3 regions of the Methylobacterium sp. XJLW genome follow, and region 1 is predicted to be linked to each of the others. Evidence: riboswitches for the same ligand, from Rfam matches in the RefSeq annotation. Region 1 holds a riboswitch; each other region holds the start of a gene.
What was found. Region 1 has a riboswitch for cobalamin ahead of A3862_RS26785 (TonB-dependent receptor). Riboswitches for the same ligand answer to the same signal wherever they lie in the genome.
Positions count from the first base shown of each region.

Region 2: another riboswitch for cobalamin. It lies ahead of A3862_RS16700 (CbtB domain-containing protein); the one in region 1 lies ahead of A3862_RS26785 (TonB-dependent receptor).
Region 3: another riboswitch for cobalamin. It lies ahead of A3862_RS01010 (TonB-dependent siderophore receptor); the one in region 1 lies ahead of A3862_RS26785 (TonB-dependent receptor).

Region 1 covers NZ_CP016429.1:5,816,590-5,821,489, forward strand. Annotated here, with positions in the region: gene A3862_RS26780 (PepSY domain-containing protein) at 1-530, opposite strand, end outside; gene A3862_RS26785 (TonB-dependent receptor) at 524-2,707, opposite strand; cobalamin riboswitch at 2,992-3,184, opposite strand; gene A3862_RS26790 (NUDIX hydrolase) at 3,324-3,758, shown strand; gene A3862_RS26795 (RluA family pseudouridine synthase) at 3,901-4,900, shown strand, end outside.
Region 2 covers NZ_CP016429.1:3,588,316-3,593,215, forward strand. Annotated here, with positions in the region: gene cobN (cobaltochelatase subunit CobN) at 1-396, opposite strand, end outside; gene cobW (cobalamin biosynthesis protein CobW) at 468-1,502, opposite strand; gene A3862_RS16690 (DUF1636 domain-containing protein) at 1,499-1,900, opposite strand; gene A3862_RS16695 (CbtA family protein) at 1,893-2,630, opposite strand; gene A3862_RS16700 (CbtB domain-containing protein) at 2,647-2,829, opposite strand; cobalamin riboswitch at 2,866-3,058, opposite strand; gene A3862_RS16705 (discoidin domain-containing protein) at 3,225-4,583, shown strand; gene A3862_RS16710 (S10 family peptidase) at 4,647-4,900, opposite strand, start outside.
Region 3 covers NZ_CP016429.1:227,108-232,007, forward strand. Annotated here, with positions in the region: gene A3862_RS01000 (DUF3526 domain-containing protein) at 1-614, opposite strand, end outside; gene A3862_RS01005 (ABC transporter ATP-binding protein) at 611-1,336, opposite strand; gene A3862_RS01010 (TonB-dependent siderophore receptor) at 1,336-3,423, opposite strand; cobalamin riboswitch at 3,660-3,866, opposite strand; gene A3862_RS01020 (hypothetical protein) at 4,433-4,633, opposite strand.

The sequences.
Region 1 (4,900 bases):
GTGACCTGAGACACGTAGAGCTCGGTCCCGGCCGCATCGTCGAGGACGACCTTCAGGAATGGCCGGAGCGGGTCGTACCGGGCCGTGACGGTCCACTGGTCCCGCTCGACCGGATCGACATGTGCGCCCGGAATCCCCTCGGCCGCGAGACGCAACGCATCCTCGGGCCTCAGCGGGCCGAGCCGCTCCCCGGTCCGCGCCGAGACCGTGGCCCGGCGCCCCTCGCGGTCGGCGATCCGGTAGACCGGTTCCGCACCGCGCATCTCCAGGGCGAAGGCCGCCGGCACGCCGGCAAGACCGCCGGCCCGCAGCGCGTCGTCGGGCGCCACCGCGACGCGCTCCCAGGCGATCGGTGCGAGTCGGTCCAGGCGCTCGGCCCCGGTGAGCGCCGGGAACGGCACGTAGAGCATCACCAGTCCGGAGCCGATCCACAGGGCGAAGAACAGCCCCGCGGCGATCCCGGCCCAGCGGTGGAACAGCAGCAGCCAGCGCCGTCCCGCCTTGCCGAGCCGCCGCGGCAGGCTCACCACGTCACCGTGTAGGCGACCTCGACCGAGCGCGGCCGCCCGAGCAGCCAGTTGGTCCCGACCCCGTTCACGGCATTGCCGCTGATCGCGTAGACCTTGTCGAACAGGTTGTAGACCCGCACGGACAGGCGCGACTCCGCCGTGACCTGATGGTCGAGGACCACGTTGACGAGGTTGTAGGCCGGGCGCCGCGCCGTATTGCCGAAGTCGCTGTAGACCTGCCCCACGTTCTGAAGCCCGACCCGCGCGGTCCAGTCGCGGTAGACGTCCCAGGTCAGCCAGAGGTTGGCCACCCGCTCCGGCACGTCGATGGGCTGGTTGCCGGCATACGACACGGTGGCGCCGTTCACCGTCTGGTCGAACCGGTCGTACTGCGCGTGCAGCAGCGCGAGGTTGCCGTCCAGCCGCCAGCCCGGAGCAAAGCGCCAGCCCAAGGCCAGCTCGAATCCCTGCGAGGACTGGCTCCCCACCTGCGTGGACAGCGTCGGCTGGCCGGGGATTGCCGAGATCAGGTTGTCCTTGACGATCCGGTAGCCCGCGATGGTCCATTCCACGGCACCGTCGAAGGCAAGACCCTTGGCGCCGATCTCGACTTGATCGCCTGTGGCGAGCTTGAAGCCCGCCAGCGACTGGTTCAGCGTGATCAGGCTGTTCACCGGGTCGGTGGCGAAGCTGTACTGGGCGTAGAGCGCGCTGTCCGGCGTCGGGTTGTAGACGAGGCCGAACCGGTAGCCCAGCGCCCGGTAGGTCTTCTCGAACCGCGATCCCGTCTGCAGGTCCTCCCGATTCAGCGTTGGCACGTCGAGGCGCACGCCGGTGAGGAACGAGAGCTTGTCCGACAGGATCAGACGGTCCTCCGCGAAGACCGAGGCTTGGCTCGTCTGCGTGGCGTAGGCCGGACGGGCTCGCCCGTTCTGCGGGAAGAGGCCCGGATCGTAGCCGACGAGCGGCACGCTGGTGGTCTGGTCGAAGTAGAAGTTATTGGTGTGCCGGAAGTCGATGTGGTTCACGTCGAACCCGGCCACGAACTGGTTGGGCAAGCCGAACAGGCTGCCCCGGAACGTCGCGTCGAGCCGGTCACCGACCTGCTCCTGGCTGTGGTAGATTTCCAGATAGTCGCCCCGGTCCACCAGCCCGGTGCCGCGGTTGTAGGAATATTGCTCGACGTCGAGCCAGTGGCGCCGGCTTGTGAGCCGGTAGGCGGTGTTGCGGATCGTGATGTCGGCCGAGGGCGACCATTCGGTCTTGAGCTGGGTCCAGTTGTCGGCCCAGGTGATCTTCGCGTCCCGGACGTTGTAGTTGTTGAACCGGATGAGGTCCGGGATCCGTCCCTCGACGAGCGGCGTGCCCCAGTAGCGGGCGGGCTCCTGGTAGCCGAGATCGTGGCTCAGGGTGAACGCCAGATCGGCGCTCGGTCGGAACAGCAGGGCGGCCGAGACCGCGAGGTTGCGGAAATCGCCCTCCGGCCGGATCCAGCCGTCGGCGCGATTGCCGCTGACGTTGAGGCGATACGCGAAGGTGTCGCCGAACTCCGCTTGACCGATTCCACCGCCCGAATCGAACGCAAGGCGCGCAACGCCATCCGTGCCGACAACGGCGCGGGCGACGTTGATCGGCACGAAGACCGGCTTCTTCGGCACCACGTTGATCACGCCGCCGATGGCGCCGTCGCCGTACAGCACCGAAGACGGGCCGCGGAGCACCTCGATCCGCTCGACGTTCCACGTGTCGAACGGGAAGGTCACCGTGTTGGCGCCGACGTAGAAGCGCGTGCCGTCGTAGAGCTGCTGGATCGAGTTCGGGCCGGCGAAGCCCCGGGACGTGAAGGCGCCGTTGCCGTTGCCGGGTGCCGCGATCGTGGTGATGCCGGTGGCGTCCTGGGTCACGGCCTCGGCGATCGTGTCCTGACCGCGCAGCCGCGCGGTCTCACCCGACACGATGTCGAGGCTCGCCGGCGTCTCCAGCGGCGTCAGACCGAGGCGGCTCGCGGTCCGGTCGGGGGTGCGCAGATTGAGGCCGGTCGGCGCAGCGCGGTTCGGGTCTCCGCCCGCGCCGGCCACGGAGAGTTCATCCAGGGTGACGGCCTCCTGGGCGGCGCTCGGACTGGCGAGGAGCGCGAGGAGAACGCCGCAGAGGGGAGCCGGCCCGCCGGAGCGGGCGCGATGGATCGAGAGAAGCATGGGGGAAGCGGTCCGTGCACGGCGCGCGCCGGCCCCTTCGTCCTATAAGCATTGTAATAACATTACAATGCTTTGACCGCCTGGAAACCTGAGCCTGAGCGGGTGCGCGGAGGCCTCCCGGAACAGGGATCGCAGGTCGCGAAACGGTGGAGACGGACATGGGAACGGCGTCGCGGGCGCGCTTGCTGTGGCACGTCACCGCGAACGAGGCCTCGGCGGCCGCCTCCCCTCGGGATTGACGGCGCCTCGACACCCGCCAGGACACCCCGCCCGGCGCGTTTCGCGTGTGACCACGGCTGACGGCAGGTCTCCTGGCTCGCGGGTCGCCGCCCTCGCACCGTCTTCCCGGGGTGACCCAGTGACGTGGTGGTGAAGGGCTCGCCGCTTACAGTTGCGGGGGCAGCCGCGGCTTCGGGGCGGACCCCTCATCGCGTTCCCTTTTGATCCCCGAGGGGAACCGTCGAGGAACAGCTTGGCCGTCGTGCGTCCGGGCGTCAACCGCACGTCCGGGAGTTGTCGTGGATCGACGCGGCGGCCCGCCGGTTCGTTGCGGCGCCGTCGGGAACGATTTAGCCGGTTCGGCATGACGGTCTGGCGTCCCCCTGCGGAGATCCGCGTGAAGGCCTTGGGGCTCCCCCGGCGCGGCGATAGCCTGCTGGTGGCGGAGATCCATGCGGATGACGGACGGCTGACAGGTGTCCGGCCCCTCGGTGGCAGCGTTGCGTTCGGTGAGAGGGCCGAGGACGCGCTGATCCGGGAGTTCGAAGAGGAGCTCGGCGTCACCGTCACGGTGCTCGGCGGCCCGCGCGTCGTGGAGAACATCTTCCTGCACGAGGGGCAGGTCGGGCACGAGGTGCTGTTCCTGTTCCCGGTCGCCCTGCCGCCCGGCCGGTTCGACGGACAGGAGCGCTTCGTCTTCCACGAGGATTGCGGCACCGCCTGCGTGGCGCGGTGGTGCGATCTCGACGGGCTCGACGTCCCGGGCGGGCCGGAACTCTTCCCGGCCGGGCTGAAGGCCTTGCTCCGCGCGGCGTGGGACGCGGAGCCCTGACGGGCGCGATCGCGCTGCCGCCTTTGCCGCTGCGCGCGGGCGATGCTACAGCCGTGCAATCCCATCGGTCCGGACGTCCGCGACGCCGCGGCCCATGCGCCCGGACGCTCCGTCCGAAGCGGAGACGGGTGCCGGCGGAAGCATGACGACACGACCTCCCAAAAGCGGCGGGCCGAAGGGGCGCAAGCCTCAGGCCGGCAAGTTCGATGCGGGCAAGTTCAAGCCCGGCAAGTTCCAGGCCGACGGCCGTGCCCGTACGGGCCCGCGCACCAGCGCCCGCGACGCTGCAGAGCGCGCGGCCCGCAATCGCGGCGACGATGCGGGTGCGCGCGATCCCTGGGGTGCGCAGGGCGCCGCAGCCGCAGCCCCGGCCCGGCCCGCGAAGCCGCGGCGCGACGCCGCCGCGCCGCGCGGTCCGCTGGCGGCGAAGCCCGGCAGCCGGCCCGTTTCCAAGCGCTCGGAGGCCCCTGCGCCTGCCCCGGCCCCTTCCCCCGCGCCGACACCCGGTCCGACCCGCCGCGAGCAGCGCGCGGCCGCCTCCGCGACCCTCGCCTCCGGGGTGCAGACCCTGATGGTCGAGCCGGACGAGGCCGGCATGCGGATCGACCGCTTCCTCACCGCGCGTTTTCCGCTCCTGCCCTTCACCCGCGTGCAGACCATCGTCCGCAAGGGCGAACTGCGCGTCGACGGCAAGCGCGCCAAGCCGAACGACCGGCTGGAGCCGGGCATGAGCGTGCGCGTGCCGCCGCTGCGCCTCGACCAGCCCTCCGAGCGCCCGCGCAACGCCGCCCGCGAGCAGGACGATGCCGAATTCATCCGGTCGCTCATCCTCTACGAGGATGCCGACATGATGATCCTCAACAAGCCCTTCGGCCTCGCGGTCCAGGGTGGTTCGGGGACGGTCCGGCACGTGGACGGCCTGCTCGCCGCCCTCACCGGCCCGGATGGCCAGAAGCCGCGCCTCGTCCACCGGCTCGACAAGGATACGGCCGGCTGCCTGATCGTCGCCAAGACCCGGCTCGCCGCCGCGACGCTCGCCAAGAGCTTCCGCTCCCGGGCCGCGCGGAAGATCTACTGGGCGCTGACCGCGGGCGTGCCGCGGGTCCGGCAGGGGCGTGTCTCGACCTACCTCGCCAAGGAGG
Region 2 (4,900 bases), 2.2 Mb from region 1:
GAGGGCGGGATCGGTGGAGAACGGCGCGAGACGGGGGTCCGGCCGGTCGTCGCCCGGCAGGACCGCGAGCACGACGCCGTGCGCCCGCGCGGTTTCGGCGCAGCGCTCGATCCCGTAGCGCCAGTAATCCAGTCCGCCCAGGCAACGGATCACCACGACCTTGGCGTGCGCCACGACGCGTTCGACGTAGAGATCGACCGACAGCGGATGCCGCAGTTTGGCGAGCTTCGCGAGCCGGAGACTCGGCAGACCGGGCTCTGCGGCGTGGGCCTGACCGACCGCCGCGAGGTCGCTGTCGGTGAACGAAAGCACAACCAGATCGCCGGGCTCTTGCCCGAGATCCACCGCCGCCTCACCCTCGTCGAGCGAGACGGTATCGATGCGCACGAGATGCATCGACGGCCCCTAAACCGCGGCCGCGCGCACCGGCGCGCCGCCGTCAGCCGCGCAGGCGCGCGCGGCGGCCGTCATCCCGCGAGGGCCGCAGCGACAGCGCGCTGGTCGAACCCCTTGAGGCCGATCACCACGAGGTTGCCGTCCCGGGCCTCCCCAGACTTCCACGGCCGGTCGAAATGGTGGGCCACGCGCCGGCCGACCCCCTGCACCACGAGGCGCATCGCCTTGCCCTCGACCTCGGCGAAACCCTTGATCCGCAGGACGCCCGGGATCTCGGCTGCCTTCTCGACCCGGGCCGCCAGATCGCCCGCCGTGATCGCGGGGCGGACGGGCAGCGCCACGGTCTCGAAGTCGTCGTGGTCGTGATCCTCGCCCTCGCCGTGATGCGACGGACGGGAATCGAGATCGTCCTCGGCGGCCGCCGCGAGACCGAGCAGCACCCGCGGGTCGATGACGCCGTTCTCGGTCTCCACCACCTTCACGGCCCGGGGCAGGTGGCCTTCCACCTCGGCACGCACCCGAGCGCGGGTCGGGGCATCGATGAGGTCGGCCTTGTTGAGGACCACGAGGTCGGCGCAGAGGAGTTGGTCCTCGAAGACCTCTTCCAGCGGATTGTCGTGATCGACCGATTGGTCCGCGGCCCGCTGGGCGGCCAGTGCCTCCGGATCGTCCGCGAAGACGCCGGCGGCGACGGCCGGGCCGTCGACCACTGCGACGACCCCGTCGACGGTGACCCGCGAGCGGATCGCCGGCCACTGGAACGCCTGAACCAACGGCTTCGGCAGCGCGAGGCCCGAGGTCTCGATCAGGATGTGCTCCGGCGGCTCGGCGCGGCCGAGGAGAGTCTCCAGCGCCGGAACGAAATCGTCCGCGACCGTGCAGCAGATGCAGCCATTCGGCAGCTCGACGATAGCCTCTTCGGTGCAGCCTTCGACCCCGCAGGCGGCGAGGAAGGACTTGTCGAAGCCGACGTCACCGAACTCGTTGACCAGGATGGCGAGGCGGCGCCCCCTGGCGTTCTCGACCACGTGGCGGACCAGCGTCGTCTTGCCGGCTCCGAGGAAGCCCGTGACGATGGTGCAGGGGATCTTGTTCACGATGGTCATTCCGCGGCCTCCAGGGTGCCGGCGGGGAGCGGGCGGGGTTCAGGGAACGGGGGGATGCGGGCGATCACGCCCTTGCGAAAGGCCTCCGGACGCTCGCGCCAGGGCACGATGCCGTCCGAGGTCGCCGCATAGGCCGCGAGTCCGGCGAGGATGGTCTCCGCCGAGGCGGCCGGATCCATGTCGCCGTAGACGTAGGTCCAGCGGTCGGCCGAGGCGACCGCCACGGTGCAGGGCCGCTTGCAGACCGACAGGCATTCCACCGCCTCGACCCGCAGGTCCGGCGTGCCGGCGCTCCCGGCCTGCAGCGCCTCCAGAAGGCGTGCTCCGGCGCGCGGTCCATCCGGATCGTCGTCCGGACGGCGGCAGGTCGTGCAGACGTACAGGACGGTCTCAGGCACGGGCCGTTCCCCGTTGCGTGTCGCGGGAAAACGCCTGCCACGCCCAGCCGAGCCCCAACCCGATCAGGATCCAGAAGACGAAGCTGATCGCCAGCGACCGGGCGGCGAACTGTGCGGCCAGCGCGGCCGGAAGCTCCGACGCGGCCTCCGGTGCCTGCGGGGCGCCGACGACGTGGGGGGTTATGATCAGGACGAGGCCACCCAGGATCGTAATCAGAGCACGGCGGATCGTGATCAGGTAGAGCCCCATTCCGGTCGCCGCCGCGGTCATCACCCACCAGGCCTGCCGCGCGGCCAGCGGTGCAGCGGCGCTGCCGGGCAGTTCCGGCGGCAGGCCGAGGCCCGGCGCGAGGGCGACGCTGGCGAAGCCCGCCACCGCGAAGGCGAGACCGACCTGTGGCGTCGGCTCGCGGCCGCAGGCGATCATCACCGCGCCGAGCAGCAGGGCGTAGCCGACGCCGCCGACGAGGGTCGCAAGACCGGTGAAGGCCATCCGCGGCAGGCCGGGGCCGGGCTGCCATTCCGGTGCCGCGTCGGGCGCGGCATGGTCATGCCCGGCATGGGCGAGCACGATCGGAAGGGCCTTCGCGGCCTGATGCGAGGGTTCCTGCTGCTCGTAGCGCTCGGCCGCGACGATCAGCGGCGAGGTCAGCGTGAGTTCGAGGCCCGTCACAACGGCAGCCGCGAAGAAGCCGGCGGCCAGGGCCGCCGACAGAAGCCGAATGATCATCCCTGCGCCGAGGGCGTCAGTGACAGGGGAAGTTCTGGGTATGGCGGAAGTCGTGCGCCGCGTTGTGGAACGCGATCGCCGGCGAGAAACCCGCCATGAACAGCAGGCCGAGGCCCAGCATGGCCGCGAGCGCGACGGCGACCGGACGCTCCGACGAGCGGGTACCGGCGGCGACGGGGGCGAGGGTCTGAGCGGTCATCGTCGAGTGTCTCCAGCCGCCCCACCGGCGGCATTGCGGGATCCTGTTGCGACGGCAGGTCTCCTGGCTCGCGGCTCGGCGCGCCCACCGCCTTCCCGGATCGCTCCGGTGGCGCTTGGCAGGCGCTCGCCGCTCACAGTTGCGGGGGCAGCCGCGGAATCGGGGCGAAACCCCTCACCGCATTCCCTTTTCACCCCGTTGCCAGGGCACCGTCACCGACACGTTGTAGACGCATGCCGGCGACGACACAACGGAGCGGCGCCAGATCCGTTCGGATTCCCGTGCGTCCCTTCGCGGGTGGCCGGGCTTGACGTCCGCGCCCCGATGCGGGCACCGCCGCACCGGATGCCCGGCCGGCCCGGCATGGGCGCCTCCGCTCAGTTCTCGGAGACCCGATGGCCCTCGCAGACGATCCGAGCCCGGTCCTCGTCGATCTCGCCACCGGCCGCGGCCCCCGGATCGTACAGGACGAAGGCACCGCCTGGCTCGAGATCGATCTGGACGGTCGCTTTCCGATCCGCGCGGTCGCGCTGCGACCCGTACAGGATACTGTCGCGCCCGAGGTCGGCGATGTGGCCGTCGAGGTCTCGCAGGACGGCGTCACGTGGTCCGCGCCCGACATCGTCGGCTGGATCGCCAAGCCGGGCGCCCTCGTGGCCGCCATCGGCGCCGACGAGCGGGCCTGGGCGCGTCTCGTGCGGATCGCGGTGCCGGATCCGGCGCTCGTCGCAGGCGTCGACATCCGCGCCGATGAAGCCGCCATCGACCTCATCGCCCTGCGGGCGCTGCTCGGGCTCGACATCACGCTCCTGAACGAGAAGCCCGGCGCTAACGTCTACGTCACCTACAATCTCGAATCCGCGCCTGGCCAGGCAAGCCGCAACCTCGTCGGCCTGTCGCTGTTCGAGAACGGCGCCTTCGGGAACTGCCTCGTGCAGTACATCATCGCGGTCTCGATCGCGAAGGCGCTCAACCTGAAATACATCAAGGTCCCGAAGGTCGACCGCAGCAAGGTGATCTTTCTGACCCAGAGGCTGACCTGCGACGGCATCACGTTCATTCCGCCGGACGAGCCGCTTCCGCCGGACGGTTACTTCCTGTCCGGGCTGTATTTCGATCCGACGCAGTTCGAGCGGGTGACGGCGCTGCAGGGCCCGATCGACTCGCGCGCGATCGTTCAGGATGTGATCCGGCCCCTGTTCAACGGCCTGCCGCGGACATTTGCGGCCAAGCCCGACGATCAGCTCCTGATCCATATCCGGTCGGGCGACATCTTCAGCACCTGGGTCGACCCGCACTATCCGCAGCCGCCCTTCGCCTTCTACCGGATGGTCATCGACCGGCTGCAGGCCGAGGGCCGCATTCGTTCCGTCAAGCTCGTCTTCGAGAACCGTCTCAACCCGGTCATTGCAGAAGTGGAGGCCTATGCGGCGCAGCGCGGCCTGCCCGTAGAGATCCAGAGCGAATCGCTGATCTCCGACGTCGCCGCTCTGGTGAACGGCCGCTACCTCGTCTTCGGGCTCGGAACCTTCGGGCCGGCGATCTGCCACCTCTCGGAGCGCGTCGAGCAGGTGTTCTACTTCGCGTCCAATTGGCCGCAGGGCTTCCAGTCGATTCCCACGATCGGGAAAGTGGTCGAGGTTCGCGATCGCGAAGGCCGGTACATGAAGGTCGGCGAGTGGCAGAATACCGACGCTCAGCGCCGGAGCATGGTGGAGTACCCGGCCGAAGCTCTCGCCTTCGACGATGTCTGATCGGTCGCGCCGGTCACGATCCGACCGGCGACGACCCCGCTGCCTGCATCCCGGCCGAACACGTCACGGTGCGGTCCTGAGACGTTCCGCGGGTGCGCCGGCCGAACGCGCCGAGCCGCCATCGCGGACCTTCAGAGCGTCCATGTACATCCGTTCGACATCCGCCTTGAAGGCGGCGCGGGAATCCGGACGCGTGTAGAACATGTGGCCGCCGGGATAGACTGCGAGGCTCAGGCGACCGGCACTGTAGGCCGGGACCTGCGCCAGCAGGAGCTTCGAGGCGAAATACGGGGTTACGAGATCGGTGAATCCGTGCG
Region 3 (4,900 bases), 910 kb from region 1:
TGCCAACCCGCGGTGCCGAGGCTCGCAATGGCCACGCCGCCGAGCGTGAGGAGGGGCAGGCAGACCAGGACCGCAAGGACGAGGTTCAGGGCGGCGAAGCGGGCGGCAAAGAGTGGGCCGGGCGGCGCGCCGTTGCCGAGGGCGAGGCGCAGGGTACCGCGCTCGCGATCCGCCGCGAAGGCGGCAAAGCCGAGGAGAAGCGCCACCAGGGGAACAACGAGGCCGACGACATCGGAGACATCGGAGAGGCCGGCCCGGTCGAAGGGGCCGGCATCCTGCACGGCGCGGTAGACCGCATCGTTGAACAGGTGCGCCTCGATCCGCACCATCCGGCCCGTATAGGGCTCGGTGCCGGGATCGAGGATTGAGAGGGGCGACGAGGGGCGAAACACCCACAGGCCGTAATGATCGGCGGAATGCGGGTTCTTGGCATCCTGCCCGAGCCAGCGGGCCCGCTCTGCGGCCGTGACCCGCGCGACCTCGGCACCGTAATCGCGGGCGGATTGCCAGGCGCCGAGGCCCGTGACCATCAGGAGCAGGACGAGCAGGCCGCCGATCCAGCGGACGCGCGCGTCCCGCCACAGCAGCGCCAACTCCGCGCGGACGCGCCTCACGTGACCGCCCCCGACAGGCGCGCGATGTAGAGGCGTTCCAGATCGGTGTGCGCGTAGCGCCTCGGATCGATCTCCTCGGCGACGCGCCCGCCCGCCAGCACGCCGACCCGGTCGGCCATCTCGCGCACGCGGTAGAGGTCGTGGGTCGCCATCAGCACCGCCGTGCCGCGCTCCGCCGCCGCCCGCACCGTCCCGGAGAAGGCCGCCGCCGCCGATGGGTCGAGGCCGGATGTCGGCTCGTCGAGCAGCAGCAGCCGGGTCTTTCGCGCGAGCGCGATGGCGATGCCGACCTTCTGGCGCATCCCCTTCGAATAGCCGGAGGCGGGCCGCGACCAGGCCTCGGGCGCCAGGCCGGCCGCCGCGAGATGCGTCTCGGCCTCCGCCCGATCGATCGCGAGACCGGCGAGGGTCGCGAAGTAACGGAGATTCTCCAATCCCGATTGCCCCGGATAAAGGGCCACCTGCTCCGGGATGTAGGCGGTGCGCGCCCGGGCAGCGATGGGATCCGTCCCTGCATCGATCCCGCAGACCCGGACCTCCCCCGCATCGGCCTTCAGGAAGCCGAGGATGAGGTTGATCGTGGTGGTCTTTCCGGCACCGTTGGGACCGAGCAGGGCATAGACCTCACCCGCGCGCAGGGTGAGGTCGAGACCGCTGAGGGCGGTCCTGCCTCCGAACTGCTTGACGACGCGGCCGAGCGCCAACACCGGCTCAACCGCCATCAGAACCGCACCGTCACGGAGCCCGTGATGCGACGGGGCGAGCCCGGATAGACGCGGAATACGTTCAGTGAACTCTCATAGTAATCGGTGTCGAATATATTCTCGATGTTGAGCGCCACGCGGGCGTTGCCGAATTTGTAATAGGCCAGCGCATCGACCGCGATGAAGCCCGGCAGGGTGAAGCCGGACCCCGCCGCGTCGCCCGCCCGCTCGCCCACGCCGCGCACGCCGCCGCCGATCCCGAAGCCGCGCCACGCGCCTGCTGGCTCGTAGACCGCGAGCAGGCTGCCGGAGTGGCGGGGCACGTTGACCAGGGGGGCGCCGACCGGAAGCACGTTGTCCTTGGTAACGCGGGCATCGGCATAGACGTAGCCGGCCAGGAGCTTCAGTTCCGGCGTGATCTGTCCTTGAGCCGTCAGCTCAAAGCCCTGGCTGCGCACGGCGCCGGCCGCGAGGGAGAAGCCGGTATTCGCCGGGTCGGGCGTGAGCACGTTCTCCCGCTCCACGCGGAAGGCGGCGGCGGTGAGGAGCAAATTGCCGCCGAATAATTCGGACTTGGCGCCGACCTCGTAGCCGAGGCCGGTCTCGGGCGGCAGCGCCGTGCCGCGCGTGACGGCGGCGGCGTCGGTGCCGATATTCGGCCGGAAGCTCGTGCCGACATTGGTGTAGAAGGCGAGTTCCGGGATCGGCCGGTAGACCAGGCCCGCCCGGGGCGAGGCCGCGACCCGCGACTGGTCCACTTGGCTGCGCACCACGCGCTCGCGGAAGCTCTGCTCGAAGATGTCGAGCCGAAGGCCGATCAGCGCCCGCCATTCCGGGCTCAGGACGATCTCGTCCTGCGCATAGAGGCCGGTATTGGTGATGCGCTCGATATTGTTGCGTGGGATGGTGATCGGCGGCAGCGCCTGTCCGTAGACCGGCGAATAGATGTCGAGGGCGAAGGGGCTCGTGCGGAAGTTCGAGCGCAGATAGACCGTCCGGCTGTCGGTGCTCTCCCGGTCCATGCCGAGGAGGAGCGTGTGGCCGATGCCGCCCGTATCGAACCGCCCGATCAGGTCGGCCTGACCGACCGCCACGTCCCAGCGATAGTCGCGCACGTTGCGGTCGCGAAAGACGGTGCGGTTGTTGGCGGCGATTCCGCGGATCTCCGCCGATTCCCCTTCCAGATCGCCGGTGTTGAAGTAAGCGGCGAGCCGCATCTGCCAGTTCTCATCGAAGCGATGATCGACGCGGACCTGCAGCGAATTGTTGTTCTGGTAGGTGCTCTGACCGGGCTCGCCGAGGAACCGCGAGAGCGGCAGGAAGCCGAGCTGGCGATTGAGCGCGATCACGCCCCGGTCGAAGACGATGCGGTTCTTCACGAACTCGGTCTCGACCGTAACGCGTGTGTCCGGCGTGACCTGCCAACTCACCACTGGAGCCACGAGCAGCCGGTCGCTGTCCACGAAGTCGCGGAAGCTGCCGGCCCCCTGTGCGGCGAGATTGAAGCGATAGAGGACCGTCCCGTCCGCGTTCAGGGCACCGCCGGCATCGATGGTACCGCGGGTCAGACCGAACGAATCGACCTGATTGCCGAACTCGACGAACCGTTCGGCGGTGGGTTGCTTGGTGATGAGGTTGACGAGCCCGCCGGGATCGCTGCGTCCGAACAGGGCCGCCCCCGGTCCCTTGAGCACCTCGATGCGTTCGATGTTCTGCGCGTCGGGCGGAGGCGGGGTCCCGCGATTGAGGGGGAAACCGTTCTTGTAGATCTCCGAGGTCGTCACACCACGGATGGCGTAACTGAAGATCGAAAGCCCCCCGAAATTGTTCTGCTGGGCGACGCCGGGCAGATAGTTGAACGCCCGGTCTACGCGGGTGGCGGCGAGGTCGGTGATCGTCTCCCGCGGCGCCACGGAGACGGCCACCGGCACGTCGATCTGCGGAGTGGCTGTGCGCGTGGCGCTGACGGCCGTGCCCGCTCCGTATCCCGGCGTCGGGCCGATCAGGCCGATGGTGCCGCGCCCGGAGGCCGTCGTGCGGCCGGCACCCTCCCCGACCTGCTCGACCGAGAGTTCCTCCAACGTCACGCTCTCCTGCGCCCGCACGTCCTCGATCGGAAGCCCGGCCGAGAGGACAGCGGCGAGCGCCAGCCGCCGACCGCGATGCGGAGTCCGCGGACGACGCGCTGATGGCGCTGAAAACCGCGCAGGCTCGCCGAGAGACGGACGTTCGGAGGTCGCCACCACACACTCGCTGTTGCCGGGTGGAGGCCACGGGGATACGGGCAGCGTCGCCCACGAGACGGCGACACCGCGCGCTCCGCCGGGGCACCCCGCCCGAGGGACGTCATCGTGCCGAAGGCAGGTCTCCTGGCTCACGGGTCAAAGCGCCCGCCGGACCTTCCCAGTGCAAGCACCAGTGGTCATCGGTGGCAGGCGCTCGCCGCTCACAGTTGCGGGGGCAGCTTCGGATTCGCTCCGAAAAGCGCACCGAATTCCCGTCTTAGCTCCGGGCCGGGACCCGAAGAACCTTGGCTGGACGATATTCGCCACCGGCGCGCATCCGGTCAACGGGCCTGACAAACTTTGTAACAGTGTTACGTTACGTGTGGCGCTATGGACACAGTCCGATCCCCGATGGAATGCACCGCTCTCACGTTGCGGTGATGGACCGGATTGGGCTCGGACGACGCGGGTCCGAATGAGATCGGCGGGCCGATGGCGGCTGGATATGCGCTATGCTGAACCGAACGGACGAGCGGTCATCGACGCCTTGTTTCATGCGCCGCTGGGCGCCGAGCGTCTCAGCTGAATGGAAATCCGATGGAACGCTCTTGGCATCGTGTTGCTGATTGCCGAACGCGCGGCCCGAGCTCATGACCCGGCATACGGTCCTTCGGTGACCCGCTCCATCTCAGGGCCGGCCTTGCCGTCCAGCCTTGGATCGCGGCATGCCTCATCGCCGTAGTCGCGGTGGCCCCGTGCCAAAACTTCTCCTTCGGCGCGAACCCGATACCCTGACCGGCTGGCTTTGCACCGGGCAGATGCTCTCGATCGGTTCGGTTCTAAGCCAGCCGGTCAAGTCAGTCGTGCATTTGCGGTCGCTCGATCGCCCCTACATCTTCCGCTCGCGATGGATACGCTTCTTCTTCGGAAGTGCCTTGTGACGGCCGATGGTGACCCTGGCTTCCGACACCGTCGGTCCGGCCAGCGCCTTGCCCAGTGCGGGACCAGCGGCCGTCGCGTCCGCGAACGTCGCGAAGGTCAACAGGGGTAAGGCGGCCAGCGCCGCGCGAAGAGCCCGGATCGTGTGCATAAGCGTTCACTCCTCTGTCTGTGGGCGCCGGGCCGTTTCCGGGGCCGGCCGGATGCGACGAGCGGTCTTCGGTGTGAAGGTGCTCCCCCGGAATCGAGCCGGTCCGACTGCGAAGTGCCGCGCCGATCATGCGCGTGAACCGGTGTGAAGAGGCTTGGGCAGAGACCCATTTAGTCTGACAAGATATCGTCGATCTGCGACGCGCAAGACTGATAAATGGAATACATGCTGCATCTATACCGAATAAACATAAATCATAAATCAATA